DNA from 3 places in the Sutcliffiella sp. FSL R7-0096 genome. Region 3 is predicted to be linked to each of the others. Evidence: riboswitches for the same ligand, from Rfam matches in the RefSeq annotation. Region 3 holds a riboswitch; each other region holds the start of a gene.
What was found. A riboswitch is a leader RNA that binds a small molecule or an ion and turns the genes downstream of it on or off. The one in region 3 is predicted to bind cobalamin.

Region 1: another riboswitch for cobalamin. It lies ahead of MKY77_RS12450 (cob(I)yrinic acid a,c-diamide adenosyltransferase); the one in region 3 lies ahead of MKY77_RS14380 (DUF4430 domain-containing protein).
Region 2: another riboswitch for cobalamin. It lies ahead of MKY77_RS06660 (ribonucleoside-diphosphate reductase subunit alpha); the one in region 3 lies ahead of MKY77_RS14380 (DUF4430 domain-containing protein).

Annotation. Positions count from the first base shown of each region.
Region 1 is NZ_CP152003.1:2,457,408-2,465,033, reverse strand. It holds gene MKY77_RS12455 (polymer-forming cytoskeletal protein) at 1-704, shown strand, start outside; cobalamin riboswitch at 973-1,161, shown strand; gene MKY77_RS12450 (cob(I)yrinic acid a,c-diamide adenosyltransferase) at 1,337-1,885, shown strand; gene MKY77_RS12445 (cobyrinate a,c-diamide synthase) at 1,907-3,289, shown strand; gene MKY77_RS12440 (cobyric acid synthase) at 3,282-4,823, shown strand; gene cobT (nicotinate-nucleotide--dimethylbenzimidazole phosphoribosyltransferase) at 4,807-5,847, shown strand; gene MKY77_RS12430 (ABC transporter substrate-binding protein) at 5,889-6,887, shown strand; gene MKY77_RS12425 (iron ABC transporter permease) at 6,853-7,626, shown strand, end outside.
Region 2 is NZ_CP152003.1:1,296,138-1,303,763, reverse strand. It holds gene MKY77_RS06675 (hypothetical protein) at 185-415, shown strand; gene MKY77_RS06670 (aldo/keto reductase) at 498-1,400, opposite strand; gene MKY77_RS06665 (STAS domain-containing protein) at 1,569-2,396, shown strand; cobalamin riboswitch at 2,603-2,799, shown strand; gene MKY77_RS06660 (ribonucleoside-diphosphate reductase subunit alpha) at 3,046-5,307, shown strand; gene MKY77_RS06655 (ribonucleotide-diphosphate reductase subunit beta) at 5,323-6,366, shown strand; gene MKY77_RS06650 (undecaprenyl-diphosphate phosphatase) at 7,016-7,626, opposite strand, start outside.
Region 3 is NZ_CP152003.1:2,816,727-2,824,352, reverse strand. It holds gene MKY77_RS14400 (cytochrome c biogenesis protein ResB) at 1-1,596, shown strand, start outside; gene ccsB (c-type cytochrome biogenesis protein CcsB) at 1,599-2,762, shown strand; gene MKY77_RS14390 (response regulator transcription factor) at 2,831-3,550, shown strand; gene MKY77_RS14385 (ATP-binding protein) at 3,544-5,331, shown strand; cobalamin riboswitch at 5,409-5,611, shown strand; gene MKY77_RS14380 (DUF4430 domain-containing protein) at 5,784-6,200, shown strand; gene MKY77_RS14375 (ECF transporter S component) at 6,203-6,754, shown strand; gene sigX (RNA polymerase sigma factor SigX) at 7,020-7,556, shown strand; gene MKY77_RS14365 (hypothetical protein) at 7,546-7,626, shown strand, end outside.

The sequences.
Region 1 (7,626 bases), 360 kb from region 3:
TTCTTTCTGGTCATAGTGAATCTGCTGGTGGATCTTTCATAAAGGTTGAAATCAACGGACATGGAGCATTACATGGAGATGTGGAATGTAAAAATTTTGAGTGTAATGGATCAGCAAAAATAAATGGTAATATCACGGCCCACCACGCTGCAATCAATGGAAGTACAAAGGTACAGGGGAATTTTTCTTCAGAGGTGATGGAGATCCATGGGGATTTAACGATAGACGGAACAGCATTTTTTCGTAAAATGGAAATTAAGGGGCACACACGAGTGAAAAAAACAATAAAAGGCGACGACATTCTCCTCGATGGAATAATCAAAGTAGCTGGGGATTGTGAAGTAGAGAAAGCAGAGCTAAATGGAGCCTTTACTATCGATGGTTTACTAAATGCAGATCACGTTGAAATATCGTTACATGGGAAATCAACTGTGAAGGAAATCGGAGGAGAAGTTATTACTGTATCAAGAAATCGGCAGCCTATTCTTCATTTGGATAAGTTAATTAAAGCTTTGCGTAGAGAATTACATGCAAATATCATTGAAGGTGATGTGGTTAAGCTAGAATATACCAGGGCGAGAGTTGTTCGTGGGAATTCAGTAGAGATTGGTCCTGGATGTGAAATTGAGTTTATCGAGTATAGCAGCAACCTTAAAGTATCGGAAAAAGCTCTCGTAAAAAAATCTGAGAAAACATTAAAATAATGGAGAGAAATATTGTATTTAAGGTTTCATATAGACATAGATAATAATTTTTGTCAGTCATATTAAATTTTCTAAAACATAAAAAGCACCGCTAACATACCTTTGCAAATCCTTTTTGGTGAGAGGACATTTTATTGATTTATTAAACTTTTTTCAAAAGCCGCAAAATTTTCTAAAGACATTCGAAAGAAAATAGGCTACAATAAATGCGTTGTTAATTTAAGCTTGTATAGTGTAAATGCAATAATATAAAATTTCATAATTGATTGATACAATACAACATTTAGGTGCCTTTGTGAAGAAAGGTTAAAAGGGAAGCTGGTGAAAATCCAGCACGGACCCCGCCACTGTAAGCGTTGAATATTGCCGAGATTATCCACTGTGCAACAGCATGGGAAGGGTCGGTGATGTGCTTGAAACGTAAGTCAGGAGACCTGCCTATTTGTTTTTAAGGATTCTGCGAGGAAAGAATGCTTAAAGTGACATTCATTTATTTTTCTCCAGTTTTCAAATTTAAAGCGAGTCCTCGTGGAAGAGTTTTAAAAGAGTATCTGGATTGGATGGACCTTTAAACGTCTTTTTGCATCTAGCAGAAAGGCGTTTTTTTATGCAAAAAAACAGGAGGTATGGTTATGAATCGGAAAACAAAACAAAGGGGCTTGACACTAGTGTACACCGGAGATGGCAAAGGCAAAACAACGTCGGCAATAGGTTTGGCAGTTCGAGCGGTAGGCAGGGGGATGAAGGTGAAGATCTATCAGTTCATCAAATCCCCTGAGCGCACATACGGCGAACAGATTTCCCTGAGTAAACTAGGAGTAGAGATAAAACAACTGGGAATAGGATTCACCTGGACAAAGACTCCAGAGGAGCATCGTGAAGCGCTCCGCATCGGTTGGCCAAAAGCAAAAGACGCTGTCATGAGTGGGGACTACGACATAGTTGTCTTGGATGAATTGAATAACGCTTTATCCATTCAGAGTTTTCCAGTTGATGATGTCCTACCATTGACAGAGGTCTTAGAACTTATCAGGAATAAGCCTGAGCACGTTCACCTTGTCATAACCGGAAGAGACGCACCTGATCAAGTCCAAGCGGCAGCTGATCTGGTATCGGTCGTACATGCGGAAAAGCATTATTACGATAAGGGAATCCCGGCAGTTAAAGGTGTGGAATTTTAAGAAGACGGTGGTGAGAGAAGAATGGGGAAAAGAAGGATTCTGATAGCGGGAACAGGCAGCGGAGTAGGGAAGACAACCATTACAATTGGTTTGATGGCAGCGATGCGAAGAAAGGGTCTTTGTGTCCAGGGTTTTAAATGCGGTCCGGATTATATCGACACCTCTTACCATACAGCGGTAACAGGAAGGAAGTCGCGGAATCTGGATAGTTGGATGCTTTCACCAGATTGTGTGAGAGAAGTTTTGGTTCGTGGAAGTGAGGGTGCCGATATTTCCATCATAGAAGGGGTGATGGGCTTCTATGATGGGAAAGATCCGCTTTCTGATGAAGGAAGCAGTGCAGAAATAAGCATCCTCACCGGCAGTCCTGTGGTGCTTGTGGTGGATTGCTCCGGCATGGCAAGGAGTGCGGCTGCAATGGTCAAAGGATATCAGGCCCTTTCAGGGCAAGTGAATATTGTTGGTGTAATAGCGAATAAAGTGGGAAGCGAAGGGCATTTTCATTTGATTAAGGCTGCGGTCGAAGCGGAATGTAATATCCCTGTTATTGGTTATATGACAAGGGAGTCTGAATTCGAGATGCCAGAGCGACATTTAGGGCTTGTTCCATCCATTGAACGTGGAGAGCTTGATGGGTTTTTTAATGGATTGGGTGAGCGTGTTGCAAGTACCGTGGATGTGGAACGCTTATATGAATTGGCTGAAGAAGCTTTCGAGATTCCAACTCAGAATGAACCTTCCATTTTTACTACATATCCCAACAAAAGGGTCCGTATAGCTGTCGCCTATGACCCTGCCTTTCATTTTTATTACGAAGAGAACTTGGAGCTTCTGCAAATGAGAGGGGCAGAGTTAATCTTCTTCTCTCCCTTGGAAAATGAGGAGGTCCCACATGATGTGGACGGTTTATATCTTGGTGGAGGTTTTCCGGAGGAATTTGCACCGAGGCTCTCTTTTAATGCAAAAAGCATGGATAGCATCTATCAGGCTGTCGTGAAAAGGGGGATCCCAACCTTTGCGGAATGTGGAGGCTATATGTATTTATGCAAGGAACTTGTGACAGTGGGCGGAGAAACTTATCCCATGGTTGGGGTCATTCCAGGTATCGTGCAAATGCAACCTAGGCTCGCCGCTCTTGGATACAGGGATGTCAAAGGTCTAAATGGGAATTTTCTCTTGAAGGAGGGAGAGGTGGCGAGGGGCCATGAGTTCCACTATTCCACCTTCCATCATGAAACAGAGCTGACGGCCGCTTTTGAAACAAAAGGGATGAAAGGAAAAGGGACAGATGGGTATATTAGCAAAAACCTTGTTGCTGGTTATACGCATATTCATTTTGCCTCCAACCCAGGGATGGTGGAGAACTGGATTCAAAGGTGTCTGGAGGTAAAACTTCATGTTTAAAGGTACGCCACTGATGATCCAAGGAACGCATTCTGATGCGGGAAAAAGTGCTGTGGTAACGGCATTATGCAGGATATTTGCGAGAGAAGGTCATAAAACCGCACCCTTCAAATCACAAAACATGGCGCTTAACTCCTATATAACCAAAGATGGGAAAGAAATAGGCAGGGCACAGGGTGTCCAGGCGGAAGCTGCTGGTGTGGTGGCCACCACCGACATGAATCCCATTTTGATCAAGCCTACCGGCGACTATCAATCTCAAATTGTAGTAAATGGAAAGCCTTTGCGAAACATGAAGGCGGGTGTTTATCGACAAGATTTCTACGAGAAGGGTCTACAAGTAATAACGGAGAGCTATTTTCGCCTTCAAAGGGAATACGAGATCATCGTGATAGAAGGGGCGGGGAGCCCAGCTGAAGTGAACCTCAATGATCGGGAGCTTGTGAACATGCGTATTGCCAGGTTGACCAATGCACCGGTCATTCTTGTAGGGGACATTGAAAAAGGGGGTGTATTTGCAAGTCTTGTCGGAACATTGCAGTTGTTAGAAGAGGACGATCGTAAAAGGGTCATCGGCGTTGTCATCAATAAATTCAGGGGGGATGTATCCCTCCTCGAACCTGGGCTGGAATGGTTTGAAGTATATACCGGCGTTCCGGTATTAGGTGTGATCCCTTTTGTAACTGGTTTACATATTGAAGCCGAGGACTCTGTCGTCCTTGATAGCTTTTCCAAAATTATAGATGAGACGAAAGATTTGGATATCGCGGTGATCCGCTTCCCATATATCTCAAACTTCACCGATATGGATCCACTTTTTTCCGAGGAGGATTGCCATGTGAGGTATGTGCAAAAGGCGGAAGAACTCGGAAAACCGGACTTGGTCATCCTCCCTGGTAGCAAAAATACGTTAAGTGATCTACTATTTTTGCATGAAAGTGGACTTGGGAACCGGATACAGACTCTGGCAGAACATAGGACACAAGTAATCGGGATTTGCGGTGGCTATCAAATGCTTGGAGAAGTAGTTGTGGACGAGTATGAGGTGGAATCTTCGTTAAAAGTGGTTTCCGGTCTTGGGCTCATCCCAATGAAAACGCACATGGCAGAGGAAAAGAAAACCGTTCTTTCCGAGGGAATGCTGGCCTTTGAGGGGAAACACTTTTCTATAAAGGGTTATGAAATCCACATGGGAGTATCTAGAGCCCATGACGGAGAAGACGTCATGCCGTTTGTCGTGTTAGCAGACCGAACAGATGGGGTGCAAATTGACAATATTATAGGTACATACTTCCACGGGATCTTCCATAATGACGGTTTCAGAGAGGAATTGTTGAACACATTACGACGAAAAAAAGGCCTTTCTCCCATTACTAACAGGCTCTCTTTTGATAGAAAAAGAGAAGAGTCATTTGATAGATTGGCAGATGTTGTGAGCAAGCATCTTTCTATGGAAAGGATTAAGGAAAGGATGCTTGAATTTCAGTTGTTAAGCAAAAAGGAGGCAGGGGAAGCGTATGGGGAAAGTCTATAATATAAAGCCTATCAACCTGATGCAAGGGGGGAAGATGGAGGCGTATTTAAACACCTTGACCAAGCCTCAAGGAAGTTTAGGGGCTGTGGAGGAAATCGCCATCCAGCTTGCGCAGATTACCGAGGAGGATTTTCCTGAGGTATCACCAGCAGGAATCATTGTATTTGCTGCAGATCATGGAGTAGCTTCCGAGGGAGTGTCAGCATACCCTCAGGAAGTGACAGTGCAAATGGTGCACAATTTCCTTGATGGGGGAGCGGCCATCAATGTATTGGCGAAACAGATCGGTGCAAAAGTTGAAATTGTCGACATAGGGGTGTCAGCAGATGTGGACAGGGTAGGACTTCACATGAAAAAAATCCGCCATGGGACAGCTAACTTCCTGAACGTGGACGCCATGACCAGAGAGGAGGCATGGCAGGCGATTGAAGTGGGAAGCGACATGGCAACAAGTGTCATCGAAAGCGGTGCGAAATGTCTGATCATCGGGGAAATGGGAATTGGCAACACCACGAGCAGCAGTGCTATCTTGTCAGCCTTAAGCGGTTTGGATGTAGAGGATGTCATTGGGAATGGAACTGGAATAAGTGTTGAACAATTGAAATGGAAACAACAAGTCATTCGTCAATCACTTCAAGAAAGGAATCCTGACCCGAACGATCCAATCGATACGCTATCAAAGGTCGGTGGCCTTGAGATTGCTGGAATGGTTGGAGCCATTTTATCGGCAGCGGAGCGGAAAATCCCTGTACTTGTGGATGGTTTCATCAGCACCGTGGCTGCCCTGGTTGCCCAGAGACTATACCCTGGAGTAAAGGGATACCTTTTCATCGGTCATCAATCCAAAGAGGCTGGTCATCAGCATGCTATCATGCTACTAGATAAAAAGCCGATCTTAAATCTCGGTCTCCGGCTTGGGGAAGGGACGGGAGCAGCTCTTGCCTTTCCAATCCTGGAGGCAGCAACAAACATTGTAAAAGAGATGGCGACCTTTGAATCAGCCGGGGTTGCGGAAAAAATTTAGAAAATCACCTATTCAATAGAAAAAGTAGAGGAGTAAAAGAGATGGAGCAAATCAAACAAAAATGGGGAAACATCGGTCTTGTATTAATTTTAATTGTTGGAATATTAACAGGATGTGGGTCCATTACTAAGGAAACAAACGGAAATGTAAATGATACAGCAATCGGTGAAAATACAAGCGGTGAGGAGCAATCGCAAAACTCAGCCTTTCCTGTCACAATAAAGGACGATTCAGGTCAGGAAATCACCCTTGAAAAAGAGCCTGAAAGCATCATATCCATGCAACCAAGTAATACGGAAATCGCTTATGCTCTTGGCCTTGGAGACAAAATGATCGGTGTGTCCGATTATTGTAACTATCCAGTGGAAACCGCCGATGTGGAAAAGGTGGGCGGCCAGGACATGAATGCGGAAATGATTTTGACGCTGATGCCTGATGTGATTTTTGTAACGGATTATCATCATCAGAATCATAATACCATCCTCCAACAGTATAAGGATGCCGGCATAAATGTCATTGTCATTGGCAGCGAATCCTCTTTTGCGGATGTATATGAAACAATCGAATTGATTGGAAAAGCAACTGGTGCAACTGCAGAAGCGGAAACGCTGATTGCCAATATGAAGGAACGACTACTTACAGTGGAAGAAAAAGCAAAGCAAGTGACAGAAAAGAAAAGAGTTTGGGTAGAGGTTTCTCCTGCGCCGGATATCTTTACGACAGGTCAAGGGACTTTCATGCATGAAATGCTTGAGTCCATACAAGCGGAAAACGCTGCAGGAAATCAGGAGGGCTGGGTGAAACTGACGGAAGAGGAAATTGTCCAGCTAAATCCAGATGTGATCATCACTACCTATGGCTATTATGTGGAAAACCCAAAAGAGGGGGTTTTGGCCCGTTCTGGGTGGGGGGAAGTTCCTGCCATCAAAGATGGAAATGTACATGATGTGGACAGTGATACTGTTACAAGGCCTGGACCTCGCTTGATTGAAGGGGTGGAGCACCTTGCGAAACTTATCTATCCGGAGATTTTTGAGTAATAGACTATTTTGGTTATATCTTGGTAGCGGAGGGTTTGTACTTGGTGCAGCCCTCCTTGGTTTATTGAACAGCAGTGTCTCCATCCCGATCCCAACAATCTTGCATATCTTAACGCAAAATACACTTGGGATGGGCTGGCTACCGGACATTCCGAAGAATGAAGAAATGATTATTTGGAATATCCGCTTTCCGCGTGTGTTGCTGGCCTTGTTTGTCGGTGCAGCCCTTGCGCTTGCCGGTGCAGCTTTTCAAGGGTTGTTAAGGAATCCCCTTGCTGATCCCTACACCATCGGGGTTTCCTCCGGAGCTGCATTGGGGGCGGTTGCCGTGCTTTTTTTCAACATCACCATAATAGGGCTGGGAAGTTTCACCCTTCCTGTTGTGGCCATTGTCAGTGGACTGTTATGTTTGCTCCTTGTTTTTGGACTAGTCAGGTTGAGCAGCCGGGGGCTGGCGATAGAAACCATCATCCTAGCAGGTATCATCATCAGCGCATTTATCAGCTCGATCATTTCATTGATCATTGCCCTTGGTGATAAGGAAGCGATGACCCAAATCATTTATTGGCTATACGGAAGTGTGGGGATGAGAAGTTGGGGGCATGTACAACTTATTTTCCCGTTTATGGTGGCCGGTTCCATTCTTTTGTTTCTGCATTATCGTGAATTAAATGCGATGGCGTTGGGGGAGGAAGCGGCAGATCATATTGGAGTGAATGTGAAGCGGGGAAAAATACTC
Region 2 (7,626 bases), 1.5 Mb from region 3:
TTTATGATAGACCGGTCTCTGGTTGTCTGTTATAATACACTATAAAAAGTCCAAAAGTCTTATTGTTTTCTTTTCTCAGTTTTGATATATTTAACAACGATTTTCTACTTTTATTTACCCATTAATTTAACTTTTATAGCATTTACAAATAGAAAATTTTTCATGCAATGATGGAGGGGTTCAGATGAAATTACTTTGGAGAGTTATTGTGGCAATATTTATCCTTGTTGCAGCTAAAGTTGCCATAGATTCTTACCAAATCATTAAAATTGCTGCGGGCGGGGAACATGTTAGAATAGATCCTGCTCTCTACTTTAATTTATCGTATGTCATTTTTGGGTGTGTCGGATTGATGTTTTTGTCTGATGTGTACAAAAAGTTCGTGGAAAAGAGAAACAATCAATTTAAATTTTAATGGAAACCATTCCATAAAAAGGGTTTCTCAACTAAAAAACCAGGACAAATGTCCCGGTTTTTTTACTATTAAAATATAATAATTATGCCACTTCATTTCCCTTTGAAGATTCCAGGATTTCAAACCACTGCTGTCTTGAAAGTTTAAGTCCCAATGCGTCAACCGCTGATTTTACTCGGTCTAGTTTCCCAGACCCAACTATCGGTATGATCGTTGCAGGATGAGAAAGTAACCAAGCATATAATACTTGATCGATGGAGGTAGCCCCTGTTTCTACTTTTATTTTCTCCAAAACATTTCGGACGCGCACCGTTTTCTCGTCCCCACTTGTGAAAATACTTCCTCCACCAAGTGGAGACCATGCCATAGGAGAGATACGATCTCTTTGGCATTGTTCTAACGTTCCATTCTCAAAATGCTCCAAATGAGTTGCAGAAATTTCGATTTGATTGGTCACCAATGAATCATCCAAAGAGGAGTTTAGCAGGTTGTATTGGGACGGTAGAAAATTCGATACACCAAAGCGTTTTACCTTCCCTTCCCTTTTCAATTGGGTAAATGCTTCTGCCACTTCACTTGGGTCCATCATGGGATCTGGTCTATGTATTAACAATAAATCGATATAGTCTGTTTGGAAGTTTCTTAAAGATTGTTCTACAGACTGAATGATATGTTCCTTGCTTGTATCATAATGTTTAATTTTGTGTTCGGGCCTATTGGTAGAGATCAATTTAATCCCACATTTTGTTACCAGTTCTATCTGGTCTCTTAGCGAAGGCTTCAATGCCAATGCATGGCCGAACTGTTCCTCCACCGTGTAGTTCCCGTATATATCAGCATGATCAAAGGATGTAATGCCCATGTACAAACAGCTCTCAATGAAATTCAAAGTCTCTTCCTTACTGTATCCCCAATCATTCAACCTCCACATACCATGAACGATTCTTGATAAAGATACATCTTCCGCTAACTGAACCCGCTCCATTCTCTCACTCCTATTCATTAATTATTTAAAAATTATACCTCTTCCACGCTTCATAAGCCAAAAAAACGCCTTTCTTTTAGCTTATACCATTAAAAGATATACAACTAATAAACTTTTCTTTAAAATAGTTAATAACTATTACAGGTTTTGAAGAAAGGAATACCTATTATGACATTGACGGCACAAACACTGATAGGGAATAGATTGATAGATTCACAGCATGAGGTAGCAGAAAACATGCTTAGGGAAATCCAGAAAACCTATCCAGACGTTCCTCAATACAGACAGGAAGAGACCGAAGATAAAATCAAAGAAATCTTTCGGACCCTCATTCAGTTTTTGGGAGAATACGTGTTGGATTCTGAGAAATCCATCTTAGACCGTGCCAAGAATTGGGGGGAATCCATAGGCTTTATGTCTGTAAAAGCTGGAGGGTCATTAGAGGAAACGCTTTCCAACATGACATTGTATAAGAGGTGCTTATGGGCCTTTATCCAGAAGGAAGGGACAAATGAAGGATACCCAATGAAACAAATCTCGGAGATCTTCATCCTTATAGATGAGTTGTTCAATATTATCGTCTACGGATTCAGTCAGGCCTTTTCCATTGCAACCGAACAGAAAATGCTGGATACAAGAGCCTCCCTGATCAGACTATCCATCCCAATTGTACCACTACTCCAAGGGATGGCCGTTCTACCCCTTGTCGGGGAAATTGACGATGTACGGGCAAGTATCCTTATAGAAGAGACATTGGAAAAAAGTAAAAACCTGTCCATCTCCAAACTGATCATTGATTTTTCCGGTGTTTATAAATTGGATAGAACGGTCCTCCATACCATGGACCTCCTCCTCCGCTCCCTTAAACTTATAGGCATCACGCCTATCATAACAGGACTGAGGCCGGAACTAAGCCTGCAATTCATCAACTCAGGCCTTATCCTTCGCGACATCCACATCAGTGGGTCTATCGAACAGGTGTTACAGCAGCAATAATAAAAAATTCCTGTCGGGGTCAGACCCCGGCAGGAATTTTTCACTTCATGTCGAACCTCCCCAAAAATCCTTCTATCCATTCTAAAAATCTTGCACATGAAATGTCTTGCCATTTGATTATGTTTCATTTATGATTATACTATCATTCATGAATAACACTATATATAGTGCTTAGATGACAATTAACTAACTACATACAGTATTTTGTTTAATAATGCGGTAAAGGTGTCTTTTAATAGACTTAATAGGGAATCTGGTGAAACTCCGGAACTGTCCCCGCAACTGTAAGTGCAGACGATCTTGAAAAACCACTGTATAAACAGGCTTAACGGCTCTTATATGGGAAGGATCAAGATAGGAAGAAGCATGAGTCAGGAGACCTGCCTTTAGCGATTAGTTTCTCTTTCTTCGGGAGTTGAGAAGATGAAACGATCACTAGAAACATATGGAAAGAGCAGGTATATCCGGACCCAACATCCCGTTGGCACGGTTTTAGGATCCCCCCTTCCTCTATTCTCCCTTTCTATGATCGTTTGATCCACTCAGCTGCCTGAGTGGATTTTTTTTATTCCCGGAATTTCCATTCCCCCATACCCCATTTGGGGAACGAATGAAGCCTTATCTTATAGACGAAACGGAGTGAAGAAAGATGACCATACATACAGAAACACCACACAAAGAAAATATGCAATCCTTACAAACCTTTCAAGGATTACTTGAATCAACCCTAAGGGAATTCCCTTCTCTTGAGGCGGACATATTTTTACAAAAAGCGGAGAAGCTTTCTAACAAGCTGTTACCCCTTAACCAAGTACAAGAGCTTTATAATCAACTAATTTTAGAAGCGCTCAGTCATTTGACAGAAGAAGAACCAGATTGGACCTATATAGCTTCTAGACTCCTTGCTCATCAACTTCAACAGAATGTTCGCCATAACAGGAATACTACGATTTCTTATACAAATCTGTACCAATTAATAGAAGCGTTAACCCATAAAGGAATCTATCATTCTCAACTTTTAGAGTCTTACACAGAAAATGAAGTCCAAGAATTGGAGGCTTTCTTACAACCTGAAAGAGACCATCTTTTTACTTATATTGGCCTGAAGACTCTGTCAGATCGATATTTAACGCGTGACCACAACAAGGAGCTTTGGGAGCTTCCACAAGAACGGTTCATGATAATCGCCATGACACTCATGAGAAAGGAACAGAAAAACAGGCTTCAGTATGTAAAGGAGGCTTACTGGGCTTTGAGCAATTTATATATGACGGTAGCCACCCCCACCTTTGCAAATGCAGGTAAAACGTACGGCCAACTTTCTAGTTGTTTCATCGATACAGTGGATGATAGTTTACAAGGAATATATGACAGCAATACAGATATTGCCAACCTCTCCAAATCTGGTGGAGGAATCGGAGTATACCTCGGTAAAATCCGAAGCCGCGGCAGTGATATCCGTGGTTTTAAAGGAGTTTCCAGTGGCGTCATTCCATGGATGAAACAATTGAACAATACAGCAGTCAGTGTGGACCAACTTGGCCAACGTAAAGGAGCCATTTCCGTCTATCTCGATGTTTGGCATAAAGACATTTTTTCCTTTCTCGACAGCAAGCTGAACAACGGGGACGAGCGGATGCGTACACACGACCTTTTCAATGGTGTCTGTATTCCCGACATTTTTATGGAGCAAGTAGAAAAAAGAGGTGACTGGTATTTATTTGATCCCCATGAAGTCAGAAAGACGATGGGATACTCCCTGGAAGATTATTTTGACGAGGTAAAAGGCGACGGTAGCTTCCGGATAAGATATGAGGAATGCGTGAACCACCCTGATCTTGCAAAGGAAAAAGTGGCAGCCATCGACATCATGAAAGCAATCATGAGAGGGCAGCTTGAAACGGGAAGTCCCTTCATGTTTTACCGTGACGAGGTAAACCGCATGAACCCTAATCATCATAAAGGGATGATTTATTGTACCAACCTTTGTACAGAAATTACCCAGAACCAAAGTGCCACGGTAACCAATACTCAAGCAGTGAAAGACGGAAGCATCATCACCGTCAAAACACCAGGTGATTTCGTTGTTTGCAATCTATCGTCCATAAACCTTGCACGTGCGGTGAAAGAGGATGTGCTAGAGCGTCTTATTCCCATTCAAGTCCGCATGCTTGATAATGTGATTGATTTAAATGATATCCCTGTTCTTCAAGCAAAAATAACTAATCAAAAGTACAGGGCTGTAGGGCTTGGCACCTTTGGCTGGCACCACCTGCTGGCATTGGAAGGCATCAAATGGGAATCGGAAAAAGCGGTAAAGTATGCGGATGACCTTTACGAAAGAATCGCTTTCTACACGATTCAAGCAAGTGCCCTACTTGCCAAAGAAAAAGGTGCGTACCCTGCATTTGAAGGATCGGACTGGCAAACTGGGAAATATTTTTCAAAAAGAAATTATGATTCCAAAGCAGGGCTGGACTGGGAAGTGCTTCAAAAGAAAGTGGCCACTACCGGTATCCGTAATGGCTATCTGATGGCTGTTGCCCCAAATGCGACAACTTCAATCATTGCCGGAAGCACAGCGAGTATCGACCCGATTTTCCTGAAGGTTTACTCGGAAGAGAAAAAAGATTATAAGATACCGGTTACGGCACCTGACTTAAATTCAGAAACTACTTGGTTCTATAAGTCCGCCTATCATATTGATCAGCATTGGAGCATCACCCAGAATGCGGCAAGGCAAAAGCATATTGACCAGGCCATCTCCTTTAACCTATATGTCACCAACACCATTAAAGCCAAGGCCTTATTAGATCTTCATTTGGAAGCATGGAAGCAGGGGCTTAAAACCACCTACTACGTTCGGTCGACATCTAAGGAAATAGAAGAATGCGATTCGTGCGCAAGTTAATAGGGAGGAAGAAAAATGAGTAATTATCTTCATAAACGTTCCATCATGGACACACATGCACCTAATAGATCTACCAGAATCATCAACGGGGATAGCTCCAATGTACTGAATTGGGATGACGTAGCGTTTTCCTGGGCATATCCCAAGTACAAGAAAATGCTGGCCAATTTCTGGTCTCCTTTTGAAATCAATATGTCCCAGGATATTAAACAATTCCCGGGGCTGACAGCAAAAGAACAGGATGCGTTCCTGAAGATCATCGGCCTGCTTGCACTCTTGGACAGTATTCAGACTGACTATGCAGGTAAAGTCGCTGATTATTTAACCGACTCCAGTCTGAACGCATTGATGATTATGCTTGCCCAACAGGAGGTCGTACATAATCACTCCTATTCCTACGTCCTATCAAGTCTTGTAACTCGTACTAAACAAGAGGAGGTTTTCGAATACTGGCGTACCGAACCGACCTTGAGAAAGCGGAATGATTTCATTACAGATGGTTATAAAGCCTTTGCAGAGGAACCTACCGTCGAAAATTTGTTACGATCGATTGTATATGATGTGATATTGGAAGGGCTTTTCTTTTATTCAGGCTTCGCTTTCTTTTATCACCTTGCCAGAAACCAAAAAATGGTCGCCTCTAGTACGATGATCAATTACATCAATAGGGATGAGCAGATTCATGTCGATCTGTTTGTGAAGATATTTCAAGAAGTTCTATTGGAATATCCAGAATATGATACAGAGGCACTTGCTCAATTTGTGGAGGAGACCTTTAAGCAGGCCGCAGAACTGGAGATTGATTGGGCGAGACAAATAATCGGAAACCATTTTACAGGCATTGAACTTGAGGATGTGGAAGCCTATATTAAATTCTATGCCAATGTCCGCTCCAATCAGCTTGGTTTCAACCGCCCGTTTGAAGGATACCGGACTAACCCCTTAAAATGGATCAAAGCATATGAGGAAGTGGATCTTGGTAAGTCGGACTTCTTTGAACAAAAATCAAGGCAATACACAAAAGTGAATGTCGTGGATAATGGGTTTGACGATTTATAAGATGCTTTCCCGCCGTGGACCAACGCAGTCCACGGCTCTCTTTACCAGATAGGATAAACAAAAAAAGAAAAGGCGAGATAGAAAACCCCCATTAGCATATAGCCCATATAGCTTTGTTTCTCCAAAAGTAGCCTTTCCAATCCCCTGATAAGAAAAGCACCTGCAAATAACCAAAACATCCACCCCAAATGTGTAGGGCTATCAAGGTACGCTCCCATCCCCCCCAGAATGAGCCCGCTTATAACCAGCAGCAGTTGAAGGAAAACAATAGGTTTTTTTCTTGTTTTTATATCTTTGAACACAGAATACTCCCCCTTTGTCCTCCTTCCATAATAACAGAATGTTTTGTGAAAAAGAAAACCCAAATATAAATTGAGTTTTGGAGTTGGTGATTGAAGCGAAGGGCATAGACTCCAGCGCGAGGTAGCGCATAGCAGAAGACCCTACAGGCAGCATGACCACTGAAAAATCCAATAACTTATCTTTTTTAAGATTTATAGCTGTTGAGTGGAGCAATAGGCGAAGACTCCTGCGGGGGGATAGCGTCAATCTTGAGACCCCGCAGGGCGTAGCCCGAGGAGGCTCAAGGTCGCCCTTTGGATAAGCGAAGCCGTTTGGGGAAATCAACAGCGGTGTTTAACCAGAACCATTAAAATAATCCCAGATATTGTAGACTCAAGACAACAACTCCCAATATCCACACATAGACAGCAAATGTGCGCAGGGAATGCTTTTTCAAGTAATTGATCATCCATTTTACCGCAATGTACCCAAAGAAACAGGAAGCAAGAATTCCAATCATCAATGAAGTCAGTGATATATCCTCCCTACCCACCTGTGCGACCTCGACAGTTTGGAGAAACACCGCTCCTGCAATCGCTGGTGTCGATAGCAGAAAGGAAAAATATGCTGCCGTTTCCCTATCCAACTTTCGGAAGAGACCTGCTACAATGGTCAGCCCTGAGCGTGATATAGCAGGGAAAATGGCGGCAGCTTGGAAGGAACCAATGAACAAGGCATCCTTCCACGTAATATCCTCCATTTTTTTTGCACCTTTTTTGATGGAATCCGCAAACCACAGAAAGGCCCCCGTTATCAAAAACTCCCAACCGATTGTAACGCCTGTTTTGGAAATATCCTCAAAATAGTCTTTAAAAGCAAGCCCTATAATGACAGCTGGAATGGTCCCGATCACTAGCAAAAAGGACAGCTTGTGAAATGGGTTACGGATAATTTTGATAAATTCCTCACGATAAAAAT
Region 3 (7,626 bases):
GGAAAGCCGACGGAGAATGACCACAGCAAAGAAAAACTATTGGATATGCGCTATGAAGGTAGTGCAAGGCGTTCACAAACCTATAACAAAACCATTATTGATAAAGTGTGGAACTTCTTTTCGTCCGTGAAAGTAGGGATTTGGATTATTTTCATTATCCTAGTGGCTTCTTCCATCGGGACGATTTTTCCACAAAAGGATTATATTAACCAGACTATTCCTCCCCATATCTATTATGAACAGGAGTACGGTTTTGCCGGTAAAATGTACTATACTCTTGGATTCCACGATCTGTATGGTTCATGGTGGTACATGCTTCTGATAGCAGCACTTGGCATATCCCTTGTCATTGCCAGTCTGGATCGATTTATTCCTCTACATAAATCGTTAAAAACCCAAAAGGTGACTAGACATGAGAGCTTCATGAAGCGCCAACGTGTGTTTGGAACTACTATGGTCCATGGGGATGCGGAAGCGGAAATAGAGAAAGCAAAACAAGGGTTATTGAAAAGAAAGTTCAATGTCAGAGAAGAAGATGGAAATATCCTCGCGGAGAAAAACCGTTTTTCTAGATGGGGACCATATGTAAACCATATAGGTATCATAATATTCTTGATTGGTGCCATGCTGCGGTTCTTTCCGGGCATGTACGTGGACGAAGTTGTTTGGGTGCGTGAAGGGGAGACAAGGTTGGTACCAGGCACTGGTGGCCAGTATTATCTAAAAAACGAAGGCTTTATTTTTGAAACCTATAATAGCGAATCATCAGACGAAATATTCAACTCTGCGATCTCCAGGGCTGGGGAAGATGCCATTGCAAGCAATTTCCAGACGAATGCCGTTCTCTATGAACGACAAGGAGAATTCATTGTAGGGGCAGAGCCGGAATTAAAAGAAGTAAAAGAGCATGCCATCCAGGTGAACCAACCATTGAAGCATGACAACTTTGCTTTTTATCAAGTGGATTATAAGTTGAATGAATTTAAAACCATGTCATTCAACCTTGAAAATAAGGAATCCGGAGATAATTTTGGTACAATTAAAGTGGATCTCTTAAACCCTGAGTCAAGTTATGATTTAGGGGATGGAAGATCCATCGAACTTGTAAACTATTTTCCTGATTTCACTTTAGAAAGTGGAGAGCCAGCAACCAAGACAAGAGTTCCGAACAACCCTGCTTTTGTTTTCCGGATGATCACACCGGAAACATCTGAGGGAGAAATTGCCTTGGTCGCAATTAGACAAAACATAGAACCGAATGGTACCAACGAAAACAAAATGACATTTGCCGGTTTTGAAACACGGAACGTTTCCGGATTGACGGTCCGAAAAGACCTTACCCTTTGGATCCTTGGACTTGGTGGTACCATCTTCATGATCGGTGTCATCCAGGGGATGTATTGGAATCACCGTCGTGTCTGGGTCAGAAAAGTAGGCAATGAGATTTTCGTTGCAGGACATACGAACAAAAATTGGTTTGGGTTGAAAAATGAAATCAACAAAGCATTTGAACAAACTTCCATCTCCATTCCTGTTGATCAAGTGGAAGCGGAAAAGGAACAGGAAAAAGACAGAGAAAAGAAAGAGGAGGTCTAAAGATGGCACAGCTCAGTGGAAATTTACTATATGCTGCTTTTATCCTTTACCTTGTTGGAACAGCCTTCTTTGGCGGAGCCATACGTGGAAAACAAGGCAATAAAGCTGCTAAAATAGGAATTAGTATTACCATTCTAGGTTTTATTGCACAGTTAGGTTATTTCATCACACGCTGGATAGCGGGTGGACATGCACCTGTCAGTAACCTGTTTGAATTTACGACATTCTTCGGGATGATGATGGTTTTAGCATTCATTGTCATTTATTTCATTTATAAAACAAGCACATTGGGAGTATTTACACTACCAATTGCCTTATTGCTTATTGCCTATGCGGCCATGTTTCCAAGTGATATCTCACCGCTTATCCCGGCGCTGCAAAGTCACTGGCTGGCAATTCACGTTTCTACGGTAGCATTGGGAATTGCCATCCTTTCCGTTAGCTTTGCCGCAGGTTTAATTTACCTTGTAAAAGTGGTAGATTATACAAAAAAAGGGCAAAAACCGTTTTGGGTTGAATTCACCCTCTATGTATTGATTTCCTTCCTAGGGTTCATCCTTATCTCCATAGGGTTTGGTGCAATGGACTATGAAGCTCAATTCTCCTATATCAACAAAGAGGGTGCACAAGCACAAGTTGAATATAACTTATATCCAATTGTCGGACCTAATGAAGGAGAACTATTGACAGAAGGAAGAATGGATTCTCTTGTGAACCTTTCACCTTGGATTAATACTCTTAAACTGAACACAGTGATTTGGTCTCTACTTGGAGGTGCCATCCTTTACCTGATTTTACGTCTTGTCTTAAGAAAGCCTATTGGACAAGCATTAAAACCTGCTGTTTCAAGAGTGAACCTTAACATGGTTGATGAAATTGGTTATCGTGCCGTTACCATTGGTTTCCCTGTATTCACACTTGGAGGTTTGATATTTGCTGCCATTTGGGCACAAATTGCCTGGTCGAGGTTCTGGGCATGGGATCCTAAGGAAGTATGGGCATTCATCACTTGGCTCTTTTATGCTGGATATCTTCATTTGCGCCTTTCTAAAGGTTGGGAAGGGGAGAAATCGGCTTGGCTGACGCTTGTCGGTTTTGCCATCATCTTGTTCAATCTTATCGGAGTAAACCTAATCATTGCCGGACTTCACTCTTATGCAATGTAATACCTATAATGAGCCTTCACAAAGTTGTGGAGGCTTTTCCTACAGAATCTAATAAGGGGGCTTTATTAATGGAAAAAGAAGTGAGAATTCTTGTGGTGGATGACGAAGACCGAATTAGAAGGCTTCTGAAGATGTATCTTGAAAGGGAAAACTATGTCATTGAAGAGGCAGATAACGGCCACTCTGCGCTCGAACTAGCATTGGAAAAAGAGTACGATGTCATTCTCTTGGATATTATGATGCCCGGAATGGATGGTATGGAGGTTTGTAAAGAGATCAGAGAAAAGAAAGCAACCCCGATCATCATGCTGACGGCCAAGGGAGAAGAGACGAATCGCGTGCAGGGATTCGAAGTAGGAACAGACGATTATATCGTAAAGCCATTCAGCCCAAGAGAAGTGGTGCTGCGTGTGAAAGCGTTGTTACGTCGCTCATCTAGTACAACATTTCTTACCACGGAGACGACAACAAAGGATGTCATCGTATTTCCGCATTTGACGATCGACAATGACGCACATCGCGTGACATCCGAAGGGAAAGAAGTAAATCTTACACCTAAGGAATACGAACTCCTTTATTTCCTGGCAAAATCCCCGGATAAAGTTTTTGACCGTGAACAACTGTTGAAAGAAGTATGGCAGTATGAATTCTTTGGTGATTTACGTACGGTAGATACACATGTGAAACGACTCCGTGAGAAGTTGAACAAAGTATCGGAACCGGCCTCCAAAATGATTGTTACAGTATGGGGAGTAGGCTATAAATTTGAGGTTGGCAATGAATCATGATTTGGAGAAGTGTCGTTGGTAAGCTCTGGCTTACCATTTTACTTTTGGTTTCCTTTGTATTATTTGTATTGACGATCTTGTTACTTGAATTCTTTGATAATTACCATGTACAGGAAGCGGAGAAAGACCTGACACAGGCTGCAAGTAAGATTTCGTTGATACTGGAGCAGCATGAAAATATGGAACAATCTAAATCCATTGCATGGGAGCTTGTGGATGAAGTATCTCGAGTGGTGATTTTCACTGATAAAGGGGAGTTTTCTCATTCGCCGAATCCGGAAATCGATCATCTTCCTGCAGAATTTTTCCTGAATGATCCAGAGCTTTCCCTTGTATTTGAAGATCAGCCGATTGTAACAAAGAAAACGTACCTCCCAGATCTGAATATCACCGATGAAATGCATGGGGAAGTGATGATTGTCGGTATCCCTTTGCATATTGACGGAAATAAAGATGGAGCTGTTTTTGTTTATCAGTCCCTTCTTGCTATAAAAGAAACGACAAAACAAACGACGAAGCTGATTTTGCTTGCAGCTGGATTTGCCATCTTTCTGACGACCATTTTTGCTTTCTTTCTTTCAACTAGAATCACAGCTCCACTCAGAAATATGAGAGAAGCTGCCTTTGAAGTTGCACGTGGGAAATTTGACACGAAGGTCCCAATCCTAACCTCGGATGAAATAGGTGAATTGGGAATGGCTTTCAACCAAATGGGAAGGCAGCTCAAATTTAATATCAATGCCCTGAATCAGGAAAAGGAACATCTTGCAAACATACTCAGTAGTATGGCGGATGGGGTAATTACCCTGAATCGCGATGGGACCATCCTTGTTACGAACCCACCTGCTGAAAAGTTTTTGCAGGCATGGTTCTATCAAGAGGGGAACGCCAGTGGAGAAGACCTTCCTGGTGAGGTGAAAGAAATGTTCCAGCGGGCCATATCGGTAGAAAAGGAGCAAAGTATTGAGTTGATCTATCAGGGGCGCACATGGGTAATTGTAATGAGCCCTCTGTACACGCAAACAAATATTCGTGGAGCAGTTGCCGTTATCCGTGACATGACGGAAGAGAGAAGGCTTGATAAGCTTAGGAAAGACTTTATTGCCAATGTCTCCCATGAGCTACGTACACCTATCTCCATGCTTCAGGGTTACAGCGAGGCAATTGTGGATGATATAGCAGGAACGGAAGAAGAGAAAAAAGAACTGGCTTCCGTGATTTATGATGAATCCTTAAGGATGGGAAGACTGGTCAATGATCTTCTCGATTTGGCAAGAATGGAAGCAGGTCATATTTCCTTGAACTATGAACAGACTGATGTCGCAATTTTTGTAGAGAAAATCACTCGTAAATTTCAGGGGTTGGCAAAAGAAAAGGCGATTGCCCTGCATTCTCTTGTAGACGGAAAGGGCTCTATCCAAATGGATGTCGATCGGATGGAACAAGTGATGACAAACCTTGTTGATAACGCAATTCGTCATACGGCTGACGAAGGGATAATCTCCATCCATGTTAAAATGATGGACAATGGGGTTAAAATCGATGTGAAAGACTCCGGACACGGGATTCCCGAAGAGGATCTTCCATTTGTATTTGAACGGTTTTACAAAGCCGATAAGGCGAGAACTAGAGGGCGCGCAGGTACCGGTCTTGGGTTGGCAATCGTGAAAAATATAGTGGATGCGCATCAAGGAACCATATCGGTTCACTCCAAAGAAAACGAAGGCACGACATTTTCCATGTTTATTCCGCAAAAGTTGAATTTATATGATGAGCAATAGCGAAAAATCTTGTTTTGTATGAAACATTTTCTTGTCATCCATAGACATATCTTGTAATATGAAACTTAGTAAAACTGAATAGTTAACATATAATTGGTGTCACGATGGTGACTTAATAGGGAATTTGGTGCAATGCCAAGACTGTCCCCGCAACTGTAAATGTGGACGAAATGAGATTACCACTGTATGAATAGGCTTAAGGAATTAGGTCACCATATGGGAAGGCTCATAGTAGGAGGAAGCATAAGTCAGTAGACCTGCCAATTATTTATACCAGTTTCAATACTTCGGGGGTTGAGTAGGAGAGACGGCACAACTATGTTTTCTTATTGAATTAATATGCCGTTATCACCTCATCCTGAAAATCGGATGGGGTTTTTTGTTTGCTCATAACCCGGGGACACACGTTTTACAAATCTACCAATAAACTTACATAAGGGGAAATGAGAAAAATGAAGAATTATTTGTTAACACTAGTTGCAGCACTTACTCTGGTTTTAGCAGGATGTGCAGATGCGACAAACGAAGCAAACCAAAACACCAACAACTCGGCTCCTGCACAGGAACAACAAGAAAATAACTTATCTACTTCCATCAAGCTGACTAAAGAAGGCGAAGAAGTCATCAGCGAGGACACGTTTGAATTTGAAGAAGGAGAATCCCTTATGGACGTGATGGATCGCAACTTTGACCTTACCACAGGTTTTGGTGGAGATTTTATTGTTGGGATTGACGGGCTTGGCTCTGAAGATGAAGCAGATTATTATTGGAACATATCAGTTAATGGGGAAAGCTTAATGGTAGGTGCAAGTGATTATACTTTAGAGGAGAACGACGAAGTACATTTTGATTATCAAAAGGTGGAATAAGTATGACTACCAAGAAGATAGCATTATTGGGAATGCTGATTGCTCTTTGTGTTGTAGGAAGAATTGCGTTTGCTTCCGTTCCAAATGTGCAACCAGTAACGGCAATCATCATTATCTGTGCGTTTTGGATGGGCCCCCTCTCAGGAGTCATTCTAGCAGTAGGGACCACATTTGCCACAAATCTCGTCCTTGGTACGGGGTTGTGGACATTTACACAGATTTTTGCATGGTCGGTCATAGGACTAGTAAGTGGAGCATTGGGAATCTGGTTTAAAAAGGTACCGGTTTTTATACTTTCTCTATATGCCGGCCTCTGCGGATTATTTTTCGGTCTTGTATTTTCCATCCAAAACATGGTCGTAGGGGGCTTTCCCTTTTTACCTTATTACTTGGCCGGCTTGCCGTTCGATATCAATCATGCCATAGGAAATGTCGTCTTCTTTATCGTGTTATACCCGATTCTTTCCAGATTGCTTAACGAAAAAGCGCCATTTATTGTGAGAAGAAAAGGTACCTTACCTGAATACATGATGAGCAGTACGAATAAGAAATGAAGTCGAGGAGCGTCAGTACCCATCGGGTGTTGACGCTTTTACTATTAGACTAGGAATAGGTCGAAATATGTATAAAGCATGTGGAGCAAATGCCTACAAAAATCCCTATAATCCATTAAGGACATCCAGTATACTTAAAATAAGATAGAAATTTGCAAGAAAAAAATACCAAAATACATCTAGTCAAATTGTAATTTTTTTAATATATTTGTAATGTAACTTTTTCACTATAATATGCGACTAATGAAATGAACGGAGGGAAACTATGAATACCGTTTTTCAAGAGCTCTATGAAAAATATCACCAGGATGTTTATCAATTCCTATATTATATGGTGAACAATAAGGAGCAAGCGGAAGACCTCGTTCAAGAAGTTTATATAAAAGTTTTGCGTTCCTATGACCGTTTCGAAGGAAAAAGCAGCGAAAAGACATGGCTCTTTTCCATAGCTAAACATGTCGCCATCGATTCCTTCCGTAAACATAAAGGATGGAAAAACAAACTACTTGAAACATTTGACTGGAATAAACAGCAAGTCAGAGATCACGCTCCCCTACCAGAAGAGATAGCTCTTCAAAATGAACAAGTCCAACAAATGTACCGGTGCTTGGATAAATGTAAAGTCGATCATCGGCTGGTCCTTGTCCTGCGGTACATACAAGCCTTATCCATTCAAGAAACTGCCCAGATACTGGGATGGACGGAAAGTAAGGTGAAAACAACTCAGCATAGAGCCTTAAAGGTCTTAAAGACTTATATGGAAGAACTTCAAGAGAAAGGAGGAAACAGCAATGCGTCATGACGAGCAAGACCAACTGGAAAAGCTTTTGAGGCAAATGCCTAAAATTAAAGATGATCGGGACCCGAATCAA